2 regions of the Nonomuraea sp. KM90 genome follow, and region 1 is predicted to be linked to the other one. Evidence: predicted binding sites of a transcription regulator. Region 1 holds the regulator's gene; the other holds the start of a gene.
The links. The regulator HrcA, encoded in region 1, represses chaperone genes, less so after heat shock. The targets are predictions, from matches to a motif close to TTGGCACTCTCNNNNNGAGAGTGCCAA.
Positions count from the first base shown of each region.

Region 2: a site for HrcA is predicted at 2,668-2,694, ahead of groES (co-chaperone GroES). Genes of this name have one in related genera too.

Region 1 covers NZ_JBQQCB010000041.1:54,790-59,202, forward strand. The annotation lists gene ACTWPW_RS32325 (hypothetical protein) at 1-520, shown strand, start outside; gene ACTWPW_RS32330 (16S rRNA (uracil(1498)-N(3))-methyltransferase) at 525-1,250, opposite strand; gene dnaJ (molecular chaperone DnaJ) at 1,252-2,391, opposite strand; gene hrcA (heat-inducible transcriptional repressor HrcA) at 2,403-3,416, opposite strand; gene ACTWPW_RS32345 (hypothetical protein) at 3,574-4,413, shown strand, end outside.
Region 2 covers NZ_JBQQCB010000010.1:159,154-163,566, forward strand. The annotation lists gene ACTWPW_RS14430 (DUF7711 family protein) at 1-495, opposite strand, end outside; gene groL (chaperonin GroEL) at 575-2,194, opposite strand; gene groES (co-chaperone GroES) at 2,267-2,578, opposite strand; gene ACTWPW_RS14445 (class I SAM-dependent methyltransferase) at 2,834-4,009, shown strand; gene ACTWPW_RS14450 (hypothetical protein) at 4,206-4,413, shown strand, end outside.

The sequences.
Region 1 (4,413 bases):
TGGCGTACGCAACCTGTTCTGGTGGCGAGCGGGCGCGGCCGCCGCCAGTGCCATCCTGGTGGCCGGAACGATCGTGATGGCCGTTCCCGAGCTGCGTTCCCAGATCATCGACCAGAAGCCCGTCGCCCCGCTGGGCAACGAGGTCACCGAAGTCCCGTCCAACTCCTCCACCACCCGCTCGCAGCAGCCCCCGGCGCAGGAGCCGAGTCCCGACCAGCCCAAGGTCGTGATCCCGGACACCACGCAGCCGGCGTCGCCGCGGCCCACCAAGAAGGCCGACTCGACCAGCAGGCCGTCGCCGTCGCCCAGCGCCACCCCCACCGACTGCCCGTCCACCCAGGCCGAGCAGGTCGAGCCGCCGGCCGACTGCCCCGTGATCTCGCCGACGCCCACCGTGGAGCAGACGACAGTGCAGCCCACGACGTCGTGTCCACCTGAGGAATGCCCGCCCGACGACGTGACGGAGACTCCCACCACCGTGGCCAGTCCCCTGCTGGAGACCGACCAGACCACGCCCTAGGAGCTCACCAGCGCCCCGTGCGGCTGAGCAGCACGGCCGCCGCCGCCACCCCCGCCGTGGACGTGCGCAGGACCGTCGGCCCCAGCAGCACCGGCATCGCCTTGGCCGCCCGGAACCCGGCCAGCTCCTCCTCCGAGACGCCCCCTTCGGGCCCCACGACCACCACGATGTCGCCCCCGGCCGGCAGCTCCACCCCGGACAGCGGCTCGGCCGCCTCCTCGTGCAGCACCAGCCCCAGCGCCGCCTCCGACAGCAGCCGCTCGACCTGCGCGGTCGAGGCCAGGTCCGCCACCTCGGGCAGGTGGAACCGGCGGGCCTGCTTGCCCGCCTCGCGGGCCGTGGAGCGCCACCGGCCCAGCGCCTTGGCGACCTTGTCGCCCTTCCACTGCGTGATGCTGCGCGCGGCCGCCCAGGGCACGATCACGTCCACACCCGCCTCGGTCATCATCTCGACCGCCAGCTCGCCCCGGTCGCCCTTGGGCAGCCCCTGGACGACCACGATCCGGGGCCGGGGCGCCTCGACGTCGTAGCGGCGCAGCACGTCGAGCCTGAGCGCGTCCTTCAGCGTCTCGCGGACGACGCATTCGGCCACCCCGCCGGCCCCGTCGGTCAGATCGACCCGCTCACCGGCCCGCAGGCGGCGCACGGAGGCCGCGTGCCGCCCCTCGGGGCCGTCGAGCGTCAGCTCCGGCCCGTCCAGCCGGTGGGCCAGGAACACGGGTGCGGTCACGTCACCGGCCGTTGAAGGCGTCACGCAGGCGGGAGAAAAAACCCTGCTGTCCCGGTGCGAACTTGCCAGGCGGGCGCTCCTCACCCCGCTGCCTGGACAGTTCGCGCAGGAGCTCTTCCTGGGCCGTGTCGAGCCGGGTCGGCGTCTCCACGTTGACGTGGATCAGCAGGTCGCCCCTGCCGGACTCGTTGAGCCGCTGCACACCGCGCCCGTACATGGTGATGACCTGGCCGGACTGCGTGCCGGGGCGGACGTCGACCTCCTCGGAGCCGTCGAGCGTCTCCACCGCCAGGATGGTGCCGAGGGCGGCGGCGGTCATCGGGATCTGCACGGTGCAGTGCAGGTCGTCGCCGCGCCGCTCGAAGATCTCGTGGGCCCGCTCGACGATCTCCAGGAACAGGTCTCCGGGTGGTCCGCCGCCGGGGCCGACCTCGCCCTCGCCGGCGAGCTGGATGTGGGTGCCGTCCTCCACGCCCGCGGGGATGCGGACCTTGATCGTACGGCGGGTGCGCACCCGGCCGTCGCCGGAGCACTCCTGGCAGGGGTGGCGGATGATCGTGCCGAAGCCACCGCACTGCGGGCACGGCCGCGAGGTCATGACCTGGCCCAGGAAGGACCGGGTGACCTGGGAGATCTCGCCGCGCCCGTTGCACATGTCACAGGTGTCGGGGTGGGTGCCCGCCGCGGCTCCCGCGCCGTGGCACACCTCGCACAGCACGGCCGTGTCGACGACCAGCTCGCGGGTGGTGCCGAACGCCGTCTCGCGCAGGTCGAGCTCCACCCGGATGGTGGCGTTGCGGCCCCTGCGGGCGCGCGAGCGGGGCCCCCGGGCGCCGCCCGCCGTGCCGAAGAAGGCGTCCATGATGTCGCTGAAGGGGAAGCCCGCTCCGAAGCCTCCGGCGCCCGCGCCCGCCGCCGCGCCGCCGAAGGGGTCGCCACCCAGGTCGTACATCTGGCGCTTGTTCGGGTCGGACAGCACCTCGTAAGCCTGCGTGATCTCCTTGAACCGCTCCTGGGTCTCAGGATCGGGGTTCACGTCGGGGTGCAGCTCACGGGCGAGTCGGCGGTAGGCCTTCTTGATCTCGTCCTGACTTGCGTCACGGCGCACCCCGAGGGTGGCGTAGTAGTCGCTGTTTGCCACTTATCGACCTCTTATGATGCAGCCAGGATCTGGCTGACGTAGCGTGCCACCGCGCGTACGGCGCCCATCGTCACGGGATAGTCCATCCTGGTCGGCCCCAGCACGCCGAGCCGGGCAAGTTGGTTGTCGCCAGAACCGTATCCGGTCGCGACGACGGATGTGCCGCGCAGGTAGGGGTTTTCTGAGCCGATGCGCACGGTGAGAGCGGACGGCGTGTCTGATGAAGTCTCGCCGAGCAGCCGCATCAGGACCACCTGCTCCTCCAGCGCCTCCAGCACGTCGCGCAGGCCGACGGTGAAGTCGGCGCCGGCGAGGTTGGCCGCGCCGGCGAACACGATCTTCTCGTCGTGCCGCTCCACCAGCGTCTCGAGCAGCACGGACAGGATCGTGGCCACGGCGGGCCGGTCTTCGACGGGCAGCCGCTCGGGCAGGTCGGCGACCAGCTCCGGGACGGTGCTCAGGCCGCAGCCGTCGAGGCAGGCGTTGAGCACGGCCCGCAGGTGCGCGATGCGGGTGTCCTCCACCACTTCGGGCAGCTCGACCACGCGCTGCTCGACCCGGCCGGTGTTGGTGATCAGCACGAGCATGACCCGCCGGTCGTTCAGCGGGACCAGCTCGACGTGCCTGACCGTCGAACGCGTCAGCGTCGGGTATTGCACCACCGCCACCTGCCTGGTCAGCTGCGCGAGCAGCCGGACCGTGCGGGTGACCACGTCGTCGAGGTCGACGGCGCCGGCGAGGAACGTCTCGATCGCCCTGCGCTCGGCCCCCGACAGCGGCTTGACCTGCGACAGCCGGTCGACGAACAGGCGGTAGCCCTTGTCCGTCGGCACGCGGCCCGCGCTGGTGTGGGGCTGGGTGATGTAGCCTTCCTCCTCCAGCGCGGCCATGTCGTTCCTGACCGTCGCCGGGGAGACCTTCAGGTTGTGGCGCTCGGCGAGTGCCTTGGAGCCCACCGGTTCGTTGGTGGACACGTAGTCTTCGACAATGGCGCGGAGCACCGCCAGTTTCCGATCGTCGAGCACGTGCTCACCTCCTGCCTCTGTCCTTATCAGGAACGCGGTGTCTAGCACTCTGTGTTCCCGAGTGCCAAGTGTACGGCTCTCGCCCACAAGGTGCGATAACACCGCGTCCCATCCTGCTGCTAGCTTCCTGGAAGCGACAGGCCTCACACTTGCCCATATGACCGACGAATCCCAGCCCCCGTCGTACGGCCCCCCGCCCGGGCAGGGTCCTTACCACGGTCAGCCGCGACCTCCTCAGTACGGCCCGCAGCCCGGCTCCCAGCCCGGCTACGGCCCGCAACCGGGCTCCCAGCCCGGTTACGGCCCCCAGCCCGGCTCTCAGCCCGGCCCCGGCCAGCCACCACAGGGCCAGCCACCGCACGGTCAGCCACCACAGGGCCAGCCGCCGCAGGGCCAGCCGCCCTACGGACAGCCGCCTTTCGGCCAGCCACCGCAGTACGGTCAGCTGCCGCAGTACGGTCAGCCCACCCAGTTCGGCCCGCCACCTCAGTACGGACAATACGGCCAACAGCCCCAATTTCCGCCACGAATCGACTCCAAAGCGATAAAGCCCCGCCTGTGGTGGCTCGCGGCGGCCTGGGGCGTGTTCGTGGTGTGCGCGGTGGCGGGGGTGCTCATGTTCACCGGCGGGGTGGTGAGCAGCGTGGCGGACCTGGCTCCGACCCGGACGTTCGCGTCGGGCGAAAGCGTCACCGTCCCGGTGGACCCGGCCGACAAGCCCGCCGTGTACATCGCCAGTGACACTCAGGTCACCTACGACTGCGCCATCACCGGCGGGCCCGGGCAGGCCAGGCTGGCCAAGACCGCGGGCACCCAGAAGGTCACGGTGAACGGGGCCGTCTGGGAGCAGTTCCTCGTGATCAACGCCCCGGCCAAGGGCGACTACCAGCTCACCTGCACCAACCAGGAGCAGGCCACCGTACGCTACGGCGTGGGCCGCGACGCCCTGTCCGCCGTGGGCGGGATCACCGGCGGGCTGGCCGCGCTGGTGCTCGTC
Region 2 (4,413 bases), on a different contig from region 1:
CCGCCGGTCCCAGTACGCCTCGTGCACGGCCCGCAAGTGCTCCAGAGCGGTCCCCAGCTCCCCCTCGACCTCGGCCACCCGCCCCTCGCCACCACCGGCGGCGCCGCGTACCGACTCGAACCGCCGCTCCCGCAGCGCCTCGAGCACCCCCTTCTCGACCCCTTCGAGCGACCAGAACCGTACGGGCTCCCGGATGCGATGGTTGGCCACCGGATCCCGATGGGACCGCCACCAGTAGGCGATCCCGCCCTTGTCCAGGCGCAGGAAGTCCACCAGCCAGGCCGTGCCGGGCGGCTGGGTCTCCCAGGCCACCTCCTCGGGCGGCAGGTTCAGCACGAGGACGACCTCGACGGCGTCGATGGGATCGGCCCCGTCGAGCAGGTCGCCGAACACGTACGCCGCCCGCAGGAACGGCTCGTCCGCCGGGACGCGCCTGGTCCGCTCGCACTCCTCGGCGAGCATCCGCAGCCGCTCCACCGCCCGCGCGTACCGCATCCCGCCCCGCCTCCCCACATCGAGCCCGCGACCAGCGTACGGCCCCTCACGGCCCCCGGAACGCGTACGGAAGAACCGGTCAGTGGCCGTGGCCGTGACCGTGACCCTGGCCGCCGGCCGGGGCCTCCTCCTCGGGCTTGTCCACCACGAGCACCTCGGTGGTGAGCAGCATGCCCGCGATCGAAGCCGCGTTCTGCACGGCCGACCGCGTGACCTTCACCGGGTCGATGACGCCCTGGTCGAGCAGGTTGCCGTATTCGCCGGTCGCGGCGTTGAGGCCGTGACCCGCCTCCAGCTCGGCGACCTTGTGCGTCACCACGTAGCCCTCGAGACCGGCGTTCTCGGCGATCCAGCGGGCCGGCTCCACCAGCGCGCGGCGCACGACGCCGACACCGGTGGCCTCGTCGCCCGTCAGGCCGAGGTCGTCGAGCTCCTTGGAGACGTGGATGAGCGCGGAGCCACCGCCGGAGACGATGCCCTCCTCGATCGCGGCGCGCGTCGCGGAGATCGCGTCCTCGAGGCGGTGCTTCTTCTCCTTCAGCTCCACCTCGGTGGCGGCGCCGACACGCAGCACGCACACACCGCCGGCGAGCTTGGCCAGGCGCTCCTGCAGCTTCTCGCGGTCCCAGTCGGAGTCGGACTGCTCGATGGCGAGCTTGATCTCCTTGACGCGGTCCTCGATGGCCTGCGCGTCACCGGCGCCGTCGACGATGGTCGTGGCGTCCTTGGTGACGACGACGCGGCGGGCCGTGCCGAGCACCTCGAGACCGACGTGCTCCAGCTTGAGGCCGACCTCCTCGCTGACGACCTGGCCGCCGGTGAGGATGGCCATGTCCTGCAGCATCGCCTTGCGGCGGTCACCGAAGCCCGGGGCCTTGACGGCCACGGAGGTGAAGGTGCCGCGGATCTTGTTGGTGACCAGGACGGCCAGGGCCTCGCCCTCGACGTCCTCGGCGACCACGAGGAGCGGCTTCTTCGTCTGGGCGATCTTCTCCAGCAGCGGCAGGAAGTCCGCGATGGAGGAGATCTTGCCCTGGGTGAGCAGGATGTAGGCGTCCTCGAGGACGGACTCCATCCGCTCGGGGTCGGTCACCATGTAGGCCGACAGGTAGCCCTTGTCGAACTGCATGCCCTCGGTGAACTCGAGCTCCATGCCCATGGCGTTGGACTCTTCGACGGTGAGGACACCGTCCTTGCCCACCTTGTCGAACGCCTCGGCGATCAGGTCGCCGATCTGCGCGTCCTGAGCGGAGATCGTCGCGACATTGGCGATCTCCTTCTTGTCCTCGACCGGACGGGCGCTGGCGAGCAGCTTGTCGCTGATCGTCCTGGCCGCCTTGTCGATGCCGCGCTTGAGCGACAGCGGCGAGGCGCCGGCCGCCACGTTGCGCAGGCCCTCGCGGACCATGGCCTGGGCCAGGACGGTCGCGGTGGTGGTGCCGTCGCCCGCGATGTCGTTGGTCTTGGTGGCAACTTCCTTGGCGAGCTGGGCGCCGAGGTTCTCGTAGCGCTCCTCCAGCTCGATCTCACGAGCGATGGTCACACCGTCGTTCGTGATCGTCGGCGCACCGAACTTCTTGTCGATGACGACGTTGCGGCCACGCGGGCCGAGGGTTACCTTCACGGCGTCCGCGAGGGCGTTCACGCCACGCTCGAGCGCGCGGCGGGCGTCCTCGTCGAACTCCAGGATCTTCGCCATTGCTGAATGTCCTCTCCTAGCGTCGAAAGCCCCGGCCGCCCTCAAGAGCGCCCGGGGCTCGACACATCCGGCCTACTTCTCGATGATCGCGAGAACATCGCGGGCGGAGAGCACGAGGTACTCCTCGCCGCCGTACTTGACCTCGGTGCCGCCGTACTTGCTGTAGAGGACGATGTCGCCCTCAGAGACGTCGAGCGGAATCCGCTTGTCGCCGTCCTCGTCCCAGTTGCCCGGGCCCACCGCAAGAACCTTGCCCTCCTGCGGCTTCTCCTTGGCGGTGTCAGGGATGACCAGGCCGGAAGCGGTGGTCTGCTCGGCCTCAAGCGGCTGAACCACAATGCGGTCGCCGAGCGGCTTAACGGGAACCTTGGTGGCGGTCGTCACGATCGGACCTCCCCTTCAGATTTGAATGATCTAGAAGAGGCGACCAGCTGGGCCTGCCGTCGCGGGTGTCAGACCTGCCTCGTCGCACGTTGGCACTCTCAAGGGGAGAGTGCCAACAGGAAACATATGCAAGAGGGGCTTGACAGTCAACACGAACGCGTCTGCTGAGAGCGATCAGACCGTAATCAGACGGTAGAGCTCCCGCGCGTCCCCTGCGTGACGGGTACGTGTCCGGTGCCGCTAACGTCAGGTGACGTGGACCTGGACGCCTTCGCCGAGTTGCTCACCCCGCGCGGCCGGCGGGCGCTCGTGGAGGCCGGAGAGCTGGTGGGCGCCGATCCGGTCGCCGCCGCGACCACCCTGCGCAGGACGTACGACGCCGGGCTCACCTCCGCCGCCCTCACCCAGGCCGGGCTCAGGGAGCGGGCCAGGGCAAAGTTCGGGCAAGACGCCGGCAAAATGTATTTCACGTCACACGGCCTGGAGCAGTCCACCCGGGCGGAGGTCGCCGAGCACCGCGCCCGCCGCCTGCTCGCCCTTCGCCCCGCGGGCGCGCCGCACGTCCTGGACGCCTGCTGCGGCGTCGGCGGCGACCTCCTCGCGCTGGCCCGCGCCGGCTGCACCGTGACCGCCGTGGACACCAACCCGCTGACCGTCGCCGTGGCCAGGGCCAACGCGGAGGCGTTCGGCGTGGGCGAGCGGGTGACGGTGACCGTCGCGGACGCGGCCGGGGTGCGGCCCGAGGACTACGACGTGCTGTTCGCCGATCCGGCCAGGCGTACGGGCAGGGGCCGCACGTTCGACCCCATGGCCTACTCCCCGCCCTGGCCCGTGGTGCTCGACCTGGTCTCCCGGGCCGCCCTGGCGTGCCTCAAGGTGGCCCCCGGCATCCCGTACGAGTTCATCCCCGAGGGCGCCCAGGCCGAGTGGATCTCCTTCAAGGGCGAGGTCAAGGAGGCCACCCTCTGGACCGGCCAGGGCGGAGGCCGGCGGGCCACCCTGCTGCCGGGCGGCCACACCTTGACCGCCGCCGGAGTCCAGGCCCCGGTCGGCCCCGCCGGCCGCTACGTCTACGAGCCCGACGGCGCCGCCATCCGCGCCCACCTCGTCGGCGAGGTGGCCGAGCTCGTCGGCGGCAGGCTGCTCGACCCGATGATCGCCTACATCACGGCCGACGACCCGGTGGACTCCCCGTGGGCCACAAGATACGAAATAGAGGACATTCTTCCTTTCTCCCTGAAAAGACTTCGCGCCGCACTCCGTGACCGACAAATCGGCAATGTCACCATCAAAAAGCGCGGCTCCGCCATCGACATCGAACGCCTCCGCGCCGACCTGCGGCTCAAGGGCGACAACTCGGCGGTCATCATCCTGACCAGGATTATCGACAAACCATCGGTTCTCATCTGCAAGGCCCTCTCACCTGGCTGAACCCCCAAATCCGGTCATCCGCGCGTTAACCGCGATCTTTTCCTTCGCCACTGACGGACCTTGATCGAAAGGCTAAGGTGGGCGGGCGGGAGTTCTCCCCCCTAATGCGGTTGACCGCGTTCTCGCTCTTTCAGAAATGAACCGGACCTTACCCCACCGCTGCGCGGCAGACCGTCGGCGAGCGAAGGAGCTTTCGGTGGACCATTCCAACCACACCACCCTTCTTCAAACGGGCGCTTACGACGCCGTCCCCAAGAGGATGCGGGACCTCCTCGCGCGCGCCGCCCAGGACCACGTGTACGAGCAGCGCACCCAGGGCGCCGTGCTCGACGAGATCCGCCAGCGGCTCGAAGGCATGGAGTGGCTCCTGCGGGAGGTGCGAGAGCGCGAGCTGGGGGGCCTCA